DNA from 2 places in the Variovorax sp. 05N34 genome. Region 1 is predicted to be linked to the other one. Evidence: riboswitches for the same ligand, from Rfam matches in the RefSeq annotation. Region 1 holds a riboswitch; the other holds the start of a gene.

Region 1 (7,786 bases):
CGCTGGTTTGCTCGGCGTTACGACGGCTTATTACCTTCAGCAGCTCGGTCACGAGGTGATCGTCGTGGACCGCCACGGGACCCCCGCCGCCAAAGCCAGGGGCAGGGTCGAACCCGGCGAGCCTGCCATCGCATTGCACGGCGGCGGTGCGGCTTCGGCCCGTGCTCGGCGAAGCAAAGGCAATGGGCCCCGGGTCTGGGGGAAAGTGCGTCGCCGCCTCTCCGAACTGCTCGACCGCGCCATCGGTGCGCCGCCTCAACGCGATCCGCTCGATCAACTGGTGCGCCTGGCAGCCTACAGCCGCAACACCGCACGGGCGCTTCATGACGAGGCTGGCATGCCTCAGCGGCCGCGCTCGAACGGGCTGATGAAGTTCTTTACCGACGCCGAAGCTTTTCGAGCGCGCGTGGCGCGGGCACCCCATTGGTCCGAACTCGGCTGCGAGGAGCGCCTGCTCTCGCCCGAGGAAGCGATGGCCTTCGAGCCCGCACTGCATGCCGTTGGCGCCGCGCTCGCCGGAGCAACGTTCTCGCCCGAAGACCCGGCACGCGATCCAGCCCAGTTCGCAGCCAGCATCGTCTTCCTGTGCCGCGCGGCCGGCGTGCGATTCATGATGAAGCACACGGTCGTTTCGCTGAAAATCCGCGATGGCCGGATCAGTCACGTGGACCTGCTCAATGCGCAAGGACAACCGGTAGCCCTGCGCGCGCAATCCTATGTGCTCGCCTTGGGCGCATCGAGCGTCCCGCATGCTGAAGAGCTCGGTATCGCCATGCCGCTGAACTTCGTGCGTGAGTACATCGCGACGGTGCCGGTCAAGGACGCGGCGCGTGCACCGCACATCGCACTGCACGATCGCCAGGGCAAGCTGCGCATCAGACGGCTCGAAAGCGCAAACGGTGTGTATCTCCGGGTCTCCTCCACGGTGCGTGTACGCGATGACGAAGAGAGCGAGCCCGATTCGGACCGCTTCCGAGCAATGCTGGGCCGCATCGACATTCTGTTTCCCGGAATGGCGAAAACCGATGAGGCATCGCTCGACACGGCGATGCACGCGGTAAGCAGAAACCGCCTGCCGATGATCGGCAAGACGCGAGTACCCAATCTTTTCCTCAACACGGCCCCAGGTACACCCACCTGGGCCCACGCCTGCGGCGCGAGCAAATCGGTCGCCCGTATCGTCAGCGGCTTGCGACCCGAACTCGACTTCGCCTTCAGGGGCCTGTAGCCAGCACGCCGCAGCGCCCCTACAATCAGCCCACTGCAGGAGAGCAGGCCGCCTGGCGGCCTCACCGAAGGCGCAAACTCCCATAAACGCTCAGGTCGGCTCGCAACAACGAGCCTGTACTGCACCAACTGTCAGAGCCGTCTGGAGAGCCATCACGCAAAGTGATGCACCGAAGGAGCAAACCCGTTGCGGGCGCAACGGGTGAATCTCTCAGGTACCGAGGACAGGGGGAGCGGCAACTTGGACGCACGGTCCGGTTGCTTTCGTTTTCACAGCATCCGTTTTCGTTCGATCCAATCGCTGCAACCTTAGAGGTTTACTCAAATGCGCGTGATCGTTCTTGGCGCCGGCCTGCTCGGCGTGACTTCGGCTTATTTCCTCCAGCAACTCGGCCACGAAGTGACCGTCATTGACCGGCAGGCCACACCAGCCGCCGAAACCAGCTTTGCCAACGGTGGCCAGATCTCGGTGAGCCATGCCGAGCCCTGGGCCAATCCGGGTGCACCGCTGAAGGTGCTGCAATGGCTCGGCAAGGAAGACGCCCCCCTGCTGTTCCGTCTGCGCCCAGACATGCGGCAATGGCTTTGGGGATTGCAGTTCCTGCGCGAATGCACGCCGGCGCGCACCCGCCACAACATAGAGCAGATCGTTCGCCTGGGGACCTACAGCCGCGAAACGCTGCAACAACTGCGGCGGGACACAGGCATTGCCTATGACCAGCGCATGCAGGGCATCCTTCACTTCTATACGACGCAAAAGGAATTCGACGCCGCACTGGCGCCTGCCGAACAGATGCGCGCGCTGGGCTGCGACCGGCAGGTCATCTCGGCCGACGAGGCGGTGAAGCTCGAGCCCGCGCTGGCCCACATTCGCCCGCAATTGGCTGGCGCCACCTACACGGCCGAAGACGAATCCGGCGACGCGAACCGATTCGCACGCGAACTCGCCGCTCTCGCCCAGGCAGCGGGCGTTCGCTTCCTTATGAGCCATACCGTGACCGCCCTGCGCGAAGCCGGTGGCTCGATCGAGCACGCCGAAGTCACGGACGACGAGGGCAGATTCCAACGCATTCGCGGCGACGCGTTCGTGTTGGCGATGGGCTCCTTGAGCCCGCTCCTTGCCGCTCCGCTGGGCCTTCGTCTGCCGATCTATCCGGCAAAGGGCTACTCGGTCACGATGCCGGTGGTCGACGCAGCCAAGGCGTACCAGGTGTCGTTGACCGATGACGAATTCAAGCTCGTCTTCTCGCGCTACACCTCGGAAACCGGCGATCGGATGCGGATCGCAGGCACCGCCGAACTCAATGGCTACGACCGCGACCTGAACCGCGTTCGCTGCGAAGCCATCGTTCGCCGCGTCCAGCAGCTGTTCCCGGGCGCCGGGGACCCTACGCAGGCGCAGTTCTGGACGGGCCTTCGCCCCGCCACGCCGAGCAATGTGCCCCTGGTCGGCGCGACGAAACTGCCGAATCTGTTCCTGAACACCGGCCACGGCACACTCGGCTGGACGCACGCTTGCGGTTCGGGCAAGTCGATCGCGCGGATCGTCAGCGGTCTCACACCGGAAGTGGATTTCAGCTTCACCGGCGCGATCGGACGCGGCGCGAAACGTCAGTCGTCGCTGGTGAAGACCGTCAACACGCCCGTGTAGCCATAGAGGTGATGGCGGGCGATCTCGCCTGCGGCGAAGAAGCCGACCAGCGGGACATCGCCCAGCGCGTGTCGCACGATCTGCAATTCGGCGCCGGGAGCGCCGAAATGCGGGCCACCTCGACCGGAGCAACTCACGTACACCGCACCGGCGATGCGGCGCGCGGGGTGCGGCGCGGCCTCGGCTTCGCCGGCGGCTACAGCGCGCGCCGTGGCCAAGGTCTGCTCCTCCGGCTCCAGTTCTTCGCGGATTTCGGCGCACACGCGCATCAGATCGGCTCGCGCCGCCTGCGCGTTGCGTCGGCAGAAGCTCACTCGCATGCCGGGCTCCGCCACGTCGGCAATCGCCACGCCGCGACGCGTCGGGTCCAGTCCGATGATGTGCCGCACACGAACGTCAGCGCCCAAGTCGCGCGTACGCCTTACGCCATCGCTGCCGGCCTCGGCCAAGCCCACCAGGGTGGCGCGCACCGCATCGACGGCATGCTCGGGCGCATCGAGCGAAACATTCAGGTCGTCGAGCAGCACGTCGAGGGCCGGCTCGCCATCGAGCTCGAGCAGCAGGTTGCCGTCCACGTGCGTGATTTCTCTTTCCTGCGACACAGGCTGGCAACCCTGCGTGACGCGCGACACCAGGCGCACGCCTTCGCCGAACACCACGCCCGACAAGCCGCCCGAGAAAACTCCGCCCACCGCACCGTGCCCGGGAATGTTGCCGTTGCCGCCGACCGCGAACTGCAAGGATCCTGCGCGCCCCGACGAGAGGCCACCGAACAGGTAGCCGGTATCGGTACGGTCAGCCATCTCGGCGATCAGTTCGGCGAGTTCCGGCGTACGCGGGTCGGCATGCACCAGCGCCATCTTCGCCGCGAAACCGCTCATCTCCGAACTCGCAAGCGGCGCCACGCCGGAGAACACACGGTACTGATCGGTCGGCAACTCGCACAGCATGACGCTGAGCGCCGGCTCGTCGAAGTATTCGGCGTTGTTCGCGGCGACGCCGACGCCGACGGTGCCGGACCAATCGGTGATCTCTGGCAGTTCGGCGCCCAGGTGATCGAGGATCTCCTGCGCATCGGCCGAGTAGTGATCGGTGATGTAGAGCAGGCCCAGCGTGGGTGCGCGCGCGTAGTCGGCCAGCGCCATCTGCGCACGCAGTTGGGCGAGCACGAGTCCGGCCGCCATGCGCCATTGCGGATGAGTGGCGTGCCCGGAAGGAAAGAGCTTCATGCGCTCGGCTTTCTGTGCGGGAAGGGAAGAAGGCGTCGTCAGTGTCCGCGCGCCCGCTTGCGCGCCGGAGTGGGCGATGTGCTGCTTCCGGCGGCACTGCGACCGCCGGCGGATTTTTTACTGGATGCGGCGGTAGCCGTCTTTCGTGGCGCTTTGCCCGATGCCGCCGGCGTCTTCTCGCCGTGCGCTTCGGTCAGCGGCGGCATCATCGGCATCTTGACCTGTGAAGCTTCGTGCAAGGCAGAGCTCGCGATCTGCTGGAACTGCTGCGTGAGTGCGCCCCACCATTGAAGCGGGTCGACCACGCCTGCCGCGCCCGCCCTGCCCTCGAGGCCGGCCGGGGCGCCAGTCTCTTTCGATTCCAGTTCCTCTTCAGCTTGCGGTTTCGCCTTCGAAGCCGCCGCAGCCGCGGGCGGCGGGGACTCGGTGCTGAACGCCGGCGTCGCGGCGGCCTGCCGGGTGAAGACGCTGGCGAGATCTTCCATTTGCACATTCATGCCGCGCAACGTGGAGAGGGTCATCTTCTGCACTTCGAGCGCCTGGATCGTCGCCTTGAGCGCATGGCCGTTTTGTTCGAGCCAGAACTGCACCGTCTTGAGTTCCTGGATCCGCTTTTCGACCTCCTCCACGCTGAGCGTGGGCGCCACCCAACTGGAGAGGCTCGGCATGCCCGGAACCGCGCTCGCGCTGGCCGCAGCGCCTCCGCTCGCCAGGTTCCGCAAGAAATCGAAGCCGGGAACGAACTGGCTGAAGGCAAAAGGCTTGCTTGCGTCGCTCATGAGGGGTCTCCGGAAGAGTGTTCTTGTGTGGGGCAGCTTACTCCAACGTCGCCGGCCTTTGGATCGCTCAGTGCTTGTGTTCGCCGCCCGCGGGCACCGCGGCGCCAGTGAGCACGGGCACGTTGATGTTCAGCGAAGTCTTCTGCCCCTTGGCATCTTCGAAGCGCAGCGTCAGAGGCACGTTGGTTCCGTTGGCCAGCGACTGCTTCAGGTCAGTCAGCATCAGGTGATAGCCGCCCGGCTTGAGTTCGACGGTTTGGCGCGCCGGCAGGTCGAGCCCGCCCTCGACTGCGCGCATGCGCATGGTGTCGCCCTCCATCTTCATCTCGTGAACATCCGCCACGCCGGCGACCGGCGTCGAAGCCCCGACCAGTCGCGCGCCCGACGGCGCGCTGAGTTTCATGAAAGCGCCGGTGCCGCTCTGACCGGGCACCGATGCGCGAATCCACGCATCGCGCACATCGACCGCGGCAATGCCGGGCGCGAGCACGTCGAGCCGCGCCGCCGGGCTTTCGAGGCCGGCGGTGTCATTGCCGCTGGCCGGGATCTGCGCCCAGTCGGCGCTGCCGTTGTCGCAAGACTGCAGCACCTTGAACCACAACACGCCGGGCGTCGCGGGCAGCTTGCCGCGAACGACGAACTCGGCGCGCTCGTTGGCAGGAAGAGCCGACTGCGCGCTTTCGGCAGTCCAGCGCACTTCGCCGCCATTGTCACCCGCGGGCGGCGCTTCGAGCTTCCAGCCCTTGCGCGCCTGCGCATCGGAGAAGGCAAATCCCTTGGGCAGCCGCACGGCGATGCCGGTGGTGCTCTTCGCATCCTTGCATGCATGGCCGACACGGAAAGCAGCTTCGTAGTTGCTGCCGGCGGTCGCGCCGCCCGGCGGCAGCGTCACGTGGGCGAAGGCACCGCCGGCGCCAGTCAGCAGAATGCAGGCAGCGACGTGCTTGAGTTTGAATGCGGGGTTCATGGCAGATCCTTGGTGAAGAGTGGAGTCAGAGGTCGAAACGGAGTTCAGCGGTGTAGGTGCGCTGCGGGTACGGGTGGAAATTCCAGTATTGGTAGTTGTTGGCGTTATCGATGCCCAGGGCAGCCGACCAGCGTTTGTCGATCTGGTAGCGGGCTCGCAGGTCGACCGTGAAGTACCGGCTGGCGCCGAAGTAGGCGAAGCCGTTCACGTCGCTGTTGTCCAGGTTGGAGTACTGGGTTCCGCTGTAGCGCGCGGCGGCGGTAAAGGCCCATTGCGCATCGGGCTTGTACGTCGCGAAAACCGTGGACCGCCAACGCGGCACACGCGGTTGCCATTTGCCGACGCTCGCCGGATTGCCGGGGTTCGCCACGATCTTCGAATCGGCAAAAGTGAGGCTGGCGCCGACCTCGACGCCACGAACCAACACGTCCTGTCCCGTGTAGGCCAGCTCGAAGCCGGTGGTGCGCACCTTTTCGATGTTCTGAACGCGCGAGATCGTGGTGTTGGGGATCAGCTGGCTGTAGAGCGCGTCGTCTGTCGTCTCGTGGAAGAGCGTTGCACGTGCCAGGGCGTTGCCAAGGTCCTTCTCGGCCGACAGTTCGCTGGTCCATGATTTCTCGGGTTTCAGGAACGGGTCGTTGATGAAGGACAGTGCGCCGCCCGTCGTCGTTCCGTAGAGCTCGCCCACCGTTGGATACCGCACCGCGCGTCCGAGCGAAGCCTTCAGCACCGTGTCTTGCCTCCATTGGTAGGCGATCGCGGCCTTCGGTGAAAAGTCGGATTCGCCGCGATCCGGGTAGGCCAGAGTGTTGGTGGCCGTGGAGGTGAATCCATCCATGGCCTTCCAGTCCTCATAGCGCAATCCCAGCACCGCCTTCCACTTGGTCGCAAAGGACCAGGCGTCCTGCGCCCAGGCGCTCAGGGTCTGGGACCGCCCTCCCACATCGCTGACCAGGGAGGCTGGCGGGCCATCGAGCCAACTGCCGAGCACGTTGTTCTTGAGGATGCCGAGTTTGTAGGCGTCGCGGCCGACGCCGAAATCGACGATGTGGGCACCGCCCACGCCCTGCGGCCGCCAGGTGCCCTTGGCCGCGACCGTGTTCCAGCCGGTCCCGCCCTGGTCCTGCAACGTGCCGGCGCCACCAAAGTTCGCCAGTGGCGGCGCGATGGTCGGTGCGCGCTGTTGGTCGTTCGCGTAGTCGTAAAGGCTCGCGGCGACTTCCCAGTCCCATTCGCCCTGCGTGTTGCTCTTGACCGAAAGCCCGTGCATGGAGTGCGTCTGGTTGTCGTTCGTGAGCGGAAAGGCGGTGGGCCCCAGGCTGAAGCTGCGGCTCGCGATGTTCACGAGCCCGGTGTAGACCGGCTGGCCGCCCGAATTGCCGAGGTAGGTGGCGGGGCGACCCTCCGCGGTGTTCTGCCACCAGCCGACGGTGTAGGTTGCCCGTACCGTGGACGAAAAGTCGTACGCCAGCTTGATCTTGGCGTGGTCCTGGACGGTGTGGTACTGGGTGCCGGTGCCCAGGATGTACCAGGGCGTGTTGGTGGTGTTAAGGCCCAGCACGGCGCCGGTGACGGGCGTTCCGGCTCTGCCCGCCGTGCCCGAAGCCACCGTCGCGGTCGTGAAGGTCAGTGGCTGCCCCTGGCTGTCGGTGCGGCTGACGTCAATCCACCATGACCAGTCGCCGCTGCGACTGCCCAGGGAGGCGCTGGTCTGCCAGCTGTTGAAAGTCTGGTGCGTGTTGTAGAGATCAAAGGGCTGCGACGAATAGCCTGCCTTGACGTGCGCCTCCAGCTGGGTCGGCATGCGGGTGACGTAGTCGACCACCGCGCCCGCCGAGTTGCCCGGGTAGGCTGCCGAAAACGGGCCGTACATCACATCGACGCGCTCGATCTCCTCCGGCGTGACGAGCCCCCATCGGGGCGCGTAATTCGT
Region 2 (7,786 bases), on a different contig from region 1:
TCCCCACGTCGTGAAGCTTTTTGGGCTGCAGGACGACATGCAGAGTCCCGCGGCGCGGGCGGCGTGTGCTGCGTGCGACCGCTTTTGCAAGGACCTGGATCTTCTTCTCGAAGGCCGCGACTATCTCGCCGGCCCCTATTCGTACGCCGACATAGCCTTCTACATGGCGCATGTATTCGCCGACCGCAAGGGAGCCGGCATGACATCCTCCACCCCGCGGCTGGTGGCCTGGCGTGATCGCGTTGGCGAGCGGCCCGCCGTGCGCGAAGTGGTCGGCGCGATGATGCGTTTCCTCGCATCGCACGGGCGGCCGGTGCCCGCTTTCCTGCAGTCGCATCTCCGCACGTGAATCAGATCGACGAGTTGCTCGACTGGCTGCCCTCGCCGTCGCAGCATTTGCTGGTCGTCACGTTCGCGCTGCTCGTCTATGTGCTGACGACCCGCGGGCGGCGCGAACAGCGCGCGCCTTCGACGGCCATCGCCTGGGTCATGGGACTTGCGCTGATGCCCTACGTCATCCTTCCCATGTACCTGTTGTTCGGCCAACGCAAGCTCCGGCCGGCGGGCTCTCCCCGTCCGCCGCGCACCGGCCCGACGGGGCATTGGGCCGCCGACTTGATCGAGAGCTTCGGCCTGGCGCCGCCCGGGCCCTGCGACATTCATTTCCATTCCGATGGCGCGGCTGCGCGCGATGCGCTCTTCGAGGTGATCGAACGCGCACGGACGCGGCTCGACGTCGGCACCTTCATCATCGGTGACGACGCGCTGGGCCATGAAGTCATCAACCGGCTGTCGCGGCGCGCGCGCGAAGGGGTGGCGGTGCGCGTGCTGCTCGATGGCTTCGGCGCGCTTTCACTGCCGCGCTCGCACTTCGACACGCTGCGCGAAGCGGGCGCCGAAGTTGCGGTGTTTCGTCCCATCTTCAGCTTGCGGCGCACCGGCCCGCGAAACCTGCGCAACCACCGCAAGCTCACCATTGCCGACGACCAGTGGCTCTGGTCGGGCGGCCGCAATCTTGCTGGCGAGTACTTCACCGGCAACGACGATCATCCGATTCCATGGCGTGACCTGTCCTTCGATCTCCGGGGCAGCGTGGCCGCCGCGGCGGCGCGGCAGTTCGACCATGACTGGTCGTCGGTGCGCAAGCGCAAGGCGCGCGCTTCGGCCGCCATCGAAACGACCGCTGGAGGCGACCTCGCGCAGTTCCTGCCGAGCGGGCCCGACCAGACCGAAGACACGGCACACGCCCTGCTCATCGACGCCTGCTTTCGCGCCGAGCAGCGACTGCTCGCCATCACTCCTTACTTCGTTCCGGGCGACGGACTGCGCGACGCGCTGCGCCTGGCCGCGCGGCGCGGCGTGCAGGTGACGATCGCCATCCCGGCCCGATCGAATCACCGTCTGGCCGACTTCGTTCGCGCACGCGCGATGCGCGACCTCGCTCGCGCAGGGGTCACCTTTCGCATGTTGCCTTTCATGGCGCACGCCAAGGCCGTGGTGGTGGACGAAGACCTCGCGATGTGCGGATCGATCAATCTCGACCTGCGCAGCTTGCTCATCAACCATGAGGCGGCCGTGGTGTTCTACGGCCACCGCCAGATCGACTGGCTGGCTCAGTGGATCGAAACCACCGCTTCGGCCGGTGAGACCTACCGGGCGCGCCGGCCGGGCCTCCTTCGCGATCTGGCGGAGGGGCTGCTTCTCACCATCGCGTTCCAGCTCTGACCGAGCGCCGGGCGGGCATGCCGGCAATGCCTCGTTGTCCGATACTCGCCTTCTCGTCGCAAGCAACTTCAGGAGAGATGCATGACAAAGCTCGTCCAGTTCAACCGGCCCGATGGCGGCGCCGTTCAAGGCTACCTTGCAGAAGCCGACAAGCCCTTCGGCTCCGTCGTGGTGATCCAGGAATGGTGGGGATTGAACGATCAGATCCGCGGGGTGGCCAATCGGTTTGCAGAAGCAGGGTTCACCGCCCTGGTGCCAGACCTGTATCGCGGAAAGTCCACGGTCGAAGCCGAGGAAGCCCATCACCTGATGGACGGCCTGAACTTCGCGGACGCGGCGTCACAGGACGTCCGCGGGGCGGTGCAGTTCCTGAAGGCGCGCGGCGGCAAGGTCGGCGTCACCGGCTTTTGCATGGGCGGAGCGGTCACCCTCCTCGCCTCGACCATGGCCCCCGAGGCCGACGCCGTGGTCGTGTGGTACGGCTACCCGCCGCTGGAGTACGTCGATGCGTCGAAGATCACTGCGCCGCTGATGGCTCACTGGGCCACGCAGGATCAGGCCTTTGCGATCGCAGGCGTCGAAAGCCTCGAAGAAAAACTGAACGCCGCGGGCGTGCGATACGAGGGGCACCGCTACCTGGCGCACCATGCCTTCGCCAACGAGGAAGCGCAGGGCCCGGGGCGCATCCCGATCACGCAATACGACGCGGTCTGGGCGGAGCGTGCCTGGGATCGCACCTTGCGATTCTTCGGCCGCGAACTCGCCTGAAACCAGGTGCGCTTCAGCGCTTCGTTTTCTTCTTGATGCCCTTTCCCGATTCGGCGGACTTGTTCGTGTAGCTCGCGTTACCGAGCCCGGTACCGATCGTCAGGATCGCCCAGCGCTCCACGTCCTGCATGAAGGGCAGTTCGCTCAGCCCTTGGACCACCGCATCGTTGTGCATCAGCGCGACCGTGGGGTGTCCGCCGATCAGCGGGATTTTTTTGCAAAGCTCGCTGGGCAGATGGAAATGCTCGCTCTCCCAGTCGCCCGGCAGGTTCTGCGCACCGCGCGCGATCGATCCGTCCTTGCGAATCAACCCGGGACATCCGATGCCGATGAACGGGGCAAGTCGAATGCCCTTCTTGTCGCAATGCCGCATCTGCCTGGCGAGCATTTCCGCGAGCGTTTCGACCAGGACCTTGCGGCTGGGACCATCGTCGGCATGGCGCCATTTCTCGCGGTGAACCACCTTGGCCTTGGAGAGGTCGGCTGAGCGCCTGATCCGCGTCTTGACGACGCCGCAGCGCACATTGGTGCCGCCGATGTCGAGCGCAAGAATGGCGTCGCGGCCCTTCAGCAGCGGCGGCGGAACCAGGTGCACCCAGCCGAGAAGGCCGCCATCGTCGGTCTCATGCGAGATGCGGCCCAATTGCACCGACTGCCCCATTTCCTGGAGGATGGCCGCGGCCTGCAGGATCGCGCGTTCGCCGACGTCGCTTTCCGGAAAGCCGCCGCCGATCACGACCCGCTCGACGCCCTTCCATGAGGGGTGACGCATAAACCGGTCGATCACCCAAGCCAGGTCTTCCGCGAATTCCTCGATGACGGCATGCACGACATCGGCGGCCCGTGAGGCCTCTTCGCCGATGGCCTTGTCGAGGACCCGCTTGCTCAGATCCCTGGAATGACGCCTTCCCAGCGGGTCAGTCCCCTTGCGTCGGCTGCGGCGGCGCCAGCGCTCGAGCAGTTCCCTGAAGGCCGTCTGGCTGGCCGCGTCACCGACAAAACCGTCCTTGTCGCGCAATTGCAGGCTATAGCCCTCGACCACCACCGAAGGGAGTTCGCGTGCGCCATGCACGTCCGGTAGGGGATGCGCGTCGTTGTCGTTCCCATCTTTGCTTTCGTTCTTCTCTTTCTTGTCTCTCTTTTCTTTCTTTTCTTTTGCCATCGTGTTCCTCGGGTGCGCCGTTCAGTCGGCCGTGGTCGCTAGTATCAACTTTGCGGTTTCGTCCGGCGCATCCCAATGGGGATAGTGTCCGCACCGGTCGAACCAGTGGACGCGAGCGTCCGGGAAGAGTTGCTGCGCGCGAGCGGCCTGGATCGGGAAGCAGAGGCGGTCGAAGCGCCCCCAGCCGATCACGAGTTGCTTTTCGAGACTGCCGACCAAAGCGCCTTCCTGCGGCGACCCTTGTATGAGGTTCTTCAGGACCAGGTTGAAGGAAGCTGCCGATGCGAAGTTGCGCATTTCATCCAGGACCAGCGAAGGCGAAAGACCGGCCGGGCGCGCCGAGACGTGCCCCAGCAGCAGCACGCGCGACCATTCGTTCGCCGTGATCGCCGGCATGGCGAATTGCAGTGCACGCGCCATTCGCCAGGAAAGGCACACGGATGCTCGATACGCATGGCGCTCCCAGCCTTCCCAGAAGCCGAGCGGCCCGAGCGACACGACCGCCCCGACGACACCGCCGCGCCGCGCCAATTCCAGAATGAGTTGCGCGCCCACTGAACTGCCAGCGGCATCGATTCCCATGAGATCGTGTTCCTTGAGAAACAAGGCGACCGCATCGCAAAGAGTGCCAATAGAAACTTCGCCATCCAGTTCAGGGCTCTTGCCGAACCCCGGCAGATCGATCGCCACCACGCTGCGCTCCGCAGCCAGCGGCGTGAGGATGGTCCTCCACGAACGCCAGGTGCCTCCCAGGCCGTGGATGAGCAACAAGGGCTTGCCTTCACCGCGACGGATGTAGTTGATGCGCACGCATTCATTCTGGTTCAGGCGCTGCACCGCAGCATCGGCACGGCGCACGATCGTCTGTAGGAGACGAACCAGTCCCTCGAAACGCCTCATCGGAGTCGCGGCGCCGATACACTGCCTCGATGCGTTCTCTGCGCCGAACCTGGCTCATCGCCTTGGCCTGCCTGGGCCTTCTCGGCGCAGCCTTGCCGTCGCACGCCCAAGGAGGCGCCGGCGAGCTCCGCATCGGATCGAAGCGATTTACCGAGTCGTACATCCTCGCGCAGGTGCTCGCGCAGACCGCGGCAGCGCACACCACACCCGCGCCCGTCGTGCGGCAAGGACTCGGCAATACGGCCATCGTCTACGAAGCGTTGACCTCCGGCGGCATCGATCTCTATGCCGAATACACCGGCACCATTGCCCTCGAAATCCTCAAGAGCGCCCAGCCCATGACGCTGGAGGACATGAACGCGGCGCTTCGTCCATTGGGACTTGGCATTGCGATTCCATTCGGCTTCAACGACGGCTATGCGCTCGCCATGCGCGCGGCCGATGCCGAGCGGCTGGGCGTGCGAACGCTCGGCGACCTCGCTGCCCACCCTGAGCTGAAACTCGGCCTGTCGAACGAATTCCTCGGACGCGCCGACGGCTGGCAAGGGCTGGCCGCTCGCTATGGCTTCACGCAGACGCCGACCGGGCTCGACCACGGACTGGCCTACGACGCGATCGCCGCGAAGCAGATCGACGTGACCGACATCTACACGACCGACGCCAAGATCGATCATCTCGGCCTGCGCGTGCTCGAAGACGACCGCCATTACTTTCCGCGCTATGACGCTGTGGTGCTCTACCGCCTCGACGTGCCCACGCGCTGGCCGCAGGCATGGGCGGCGATGCAGAAGCTGGAAGGCCGGGTGGACGAGCACGCGATGATCGAGATGAATGCGCGTGCCGAATTGCAGGGCGTGGGCTTCGATGTCATTGCGCGCGACTTCCTCGCGCAAAGCAAGATCGTCGCCCAGCCGGCCAACGCCAACACGACCCAGGCAGCCGGCGCCGCGCGCCCGAAGGATGCCGCGGCGCGCGGTTTCCTCGCCAAGCTCTTCGGCCCGGACCTCGGCCGGCTCACGCGCCAGCACCTGCTGCTGGTCGCGGTTTCGGTGGGGCTGGGCATCCTGATCGCGGTGCCATTGGGCATCCTCGTGTTTCCACACCTTCGAACGCGTGCGCTCGTGCTCGGGCTCACGGGGCTGCTGCAGACGATTCCTTCGCTTGCGCTGCTGGCGATATTGATCTCCGCAGTGGGCGCGATCGGCCTCGTTCCGGCGCTGATCGCGCTCACGCTTTATTCGCTGTTGCCGATCATGCGAAACACGGTCACGGGCTTGGCCGAGGTTTCGGCAGGGCTGCGCGAGGCCGGCACCGCCTTGGGAATGACCGCCGGGCAGACGCTGCAAGTGGTGCAGTTGCCGCTGGCGCTGCCCACCATCCTTGCCGGCGTACGGACGGCGACGACCATCGCCATTGGCACCGCGACGATCGCGGCCTTCATTGGCGCCGGAGGTTTCGGCGAGCGCATCGTGACGGGGCTGGCGCTCAACGATCGCGAACTGCTGCTGGCTGGCGCAGTGCCGGCCGCAGTGCTGGCATTGCTCAGCGAGGCATTGTTCGAATCGATCGAATACTTGATGCGCCGCAGAGGCTGAAGGCGCGGCGGAACAAGCCTTGCCCGGCTGGGCGATCGCACTGAAATCGCCGTTGAACGAGCTTTCGATCCCTTACACTGGCGCAGTCAGGAGAGAGCCCCGCTGCGCCGGGGCCGCCGAAGGCGCAGGTCCCACCAAAACACGGGCCCGAACGCTCAGGCAAAAGGACTGGCGAAGCGCCCCGCATCAGGGCGTTTCCTTGCTGGAGAGAGGCGACCCGTCGCACGACGGCCTCGCCCACCGAAGGAGCAAGCCCCAATCGTGGGGTGAATCTCTCAGGTAAAGCGGACAGCAGGGGTGGCCCATGGCTTCGGTCATGGATCTGGACTGCCCCTTTTGGAGAGAGCCTTGGCCTCCGCATCGACCGACCTTCTGAAGACTCCGCTTCACGACCTGCACGTCGAACTCGGCGCACGCATGGTGCCCTTCGCCGGCTACTCGATGCCCGTGCAGTATCCGGCCGGCCTCATGGCCGAACACAAGCACACGCGCGATGCCGCGGGTTTGTTCGACATTTCCCACATGGGCCAGTTGCGGCTTTCAGGCCCCGAGGCCGCGGCCGCGTTCGAGACCCTGATGCCAGTCGACGTCATCGGTCTCGCACCTGGAAAGCAGCGCTACGGGCTGCTGCTGAATGAAGACGGCGGCATCCTCGACGACCTGATGTTCTTCAACGAGGGCCACAACTCGCTGTTCGTGATCGTCAACGGCGCCTGCAAGCAGGCGGACATCGCGCATATCACCGTCAAAATCGGACACCGCTGCCAGGTTTCGCCGATGCCGGACCACGCGCTGCTCGCCCTTCAAGGACCGCAGGCTGCCGCAACACTGGCGCGGCTTTCACCGGGTATCGAACGGTTTGTCTTCATGACCGGCGGCGCAGCGCAAATCGGCGGCATCCCGACTTTCGTCACTCGCAGCGGCTATACCGGCGAGGACGGTTTCGAAATCTCCGTTGCCGCTGCGAACGCCGAGCGCCTGGCCCGGCTGCTGCTCGCCCAACCCGAGGTCAAGCCCATCGGCCTGGGAGCGCGCAACTCCCTGCGGCTGGAAGCCGGACTCTGCCTCTATGGCAACGACATCGACGAGACGACCACGCCGGTCGAAGCCTCGCTGGTGTGGGCCATGCAGAAGGTCCGGCGCACCGGCGGAGCCCGCGAAGGCGGATTTCCGGGTGCGGCCAAGGTGCTGGCACAGCTCACGGCTGCGGACGGGACGGCGGGCCACCTCGACCATCACACCCTCAAGCGCAAGCGCGTCGGCCTGGTCGCGATCGATCGAGTGCCAGTGCGCGACGGCACACTGCTCGAATCCTTCGAAGGCGTTGCGATCGGACAGGTGACCAGCGGATTGCTCGGCCCCACCGTCGACCGGCCGATCGCCATGGCGTACGTCGCTCTGGCCTATTCAGAGCCCGGCACGCGCATGCAGGCGATCGTCCGTGGCAAGCCGGTCCTGATGGAAGTGAGCACGATGCCTTTCATTCCCGCGCGCTATTTCCGCGGCTGAGGCCGATCCGCACGCGGCGCTCTTTTTTGCCTTTTTTCTTTGCTTTTTCCAGCCCACTTTCTCATCTCAAGGAGCTTCAGTTCATGACCACCAGGTACACCAAGGATCACGAGTGGGTTCGCCAGGA

Evidence for each region. Region 1 has a riboswitch for glycine ahead of AC1DMA_RS11165 (D-amino acid dehydrogenase). Riboswitches for the same ligand answer to the same signal wherever they lie in the genome.
Region 2: another riboswitch for glycine. It lies ahead of gcvT (glycine cleavage system aminomethyltransferase GcvT); the one in region 1 lies ahead of AC1DMA_RS11165 (D-amino acid dehydrogenase).

The regions. Positions count from the first base shown of each region.
Region 1 is NZ_JBFTNI010000003.1:445,407-453,192, forward strand. It holds gene AC1DMA_RS11160 (FAD-dependent oxidoreductase) at 1-1,228, shown strand, start outside; glycine riboswitch at 1,255-1,355, shown strand; glycine riboswitch at 1,360-1,465, shown strand; gene AC1DMA_RS11165 (D-amino acid dehydrogenase) at 1,553-2,878, shown strand; gene AC1DMA_RS11170 (FIST signal transduction protein) at 2,839-4,107, opposite strand; gene AC1DMA_RS11175 (PhaM family polyhydroxyalkanoate granule multifunctional regulatory protein) at 4,146-4,886, opposite strand; gene AC1DMA_RS11180 (copper chaperone PCu(A)C domain-containing protein) at 4,954-5,853, opposite strand; gene AC1DMA_RS11185 (TonB-dependent receptor) at 5,879-7,786, opposite strand, start outside.
Region 2 is NZ_JBFTNI010000009.1:154,732-162,517, forward strand. It holds gene AC1DMA_RS23535 (glutathione S-transferase family protein) at 1-349, shown strand, start outside; gene AC1DMA_RS23540 (phospholipase D-like domain-containing protein) at 346-1,725, shown strand; gene AC1DMA_RS23545 (dienelactone hydrolase family protein) at 1,807-2,493, shown strand; gene AC1DMA_RS23550 (ROK family protein) at 2,507-3,655, opposite strand; gene AC1DMA_RS23555 (alpha/beta fold hydrolase) at 3,677-4,555, opposite strand; gene AC1DMA_RS23560 (glycine betaine ABC transporter substrate-binding protein) at 4,585-6,150, shown strand; glycine riboswitch at 6,228-6,327, shown strand; glycine riboswitch at 6,343-6,452, shown strand; gene gcvT (glycine cleavage system aminomethyltransferase GcvT) at 6,499-7,659, shown strand; gene gcvH (glycine cleavage system protein GcvH) at 7,743-7,786, shown strand, end outside.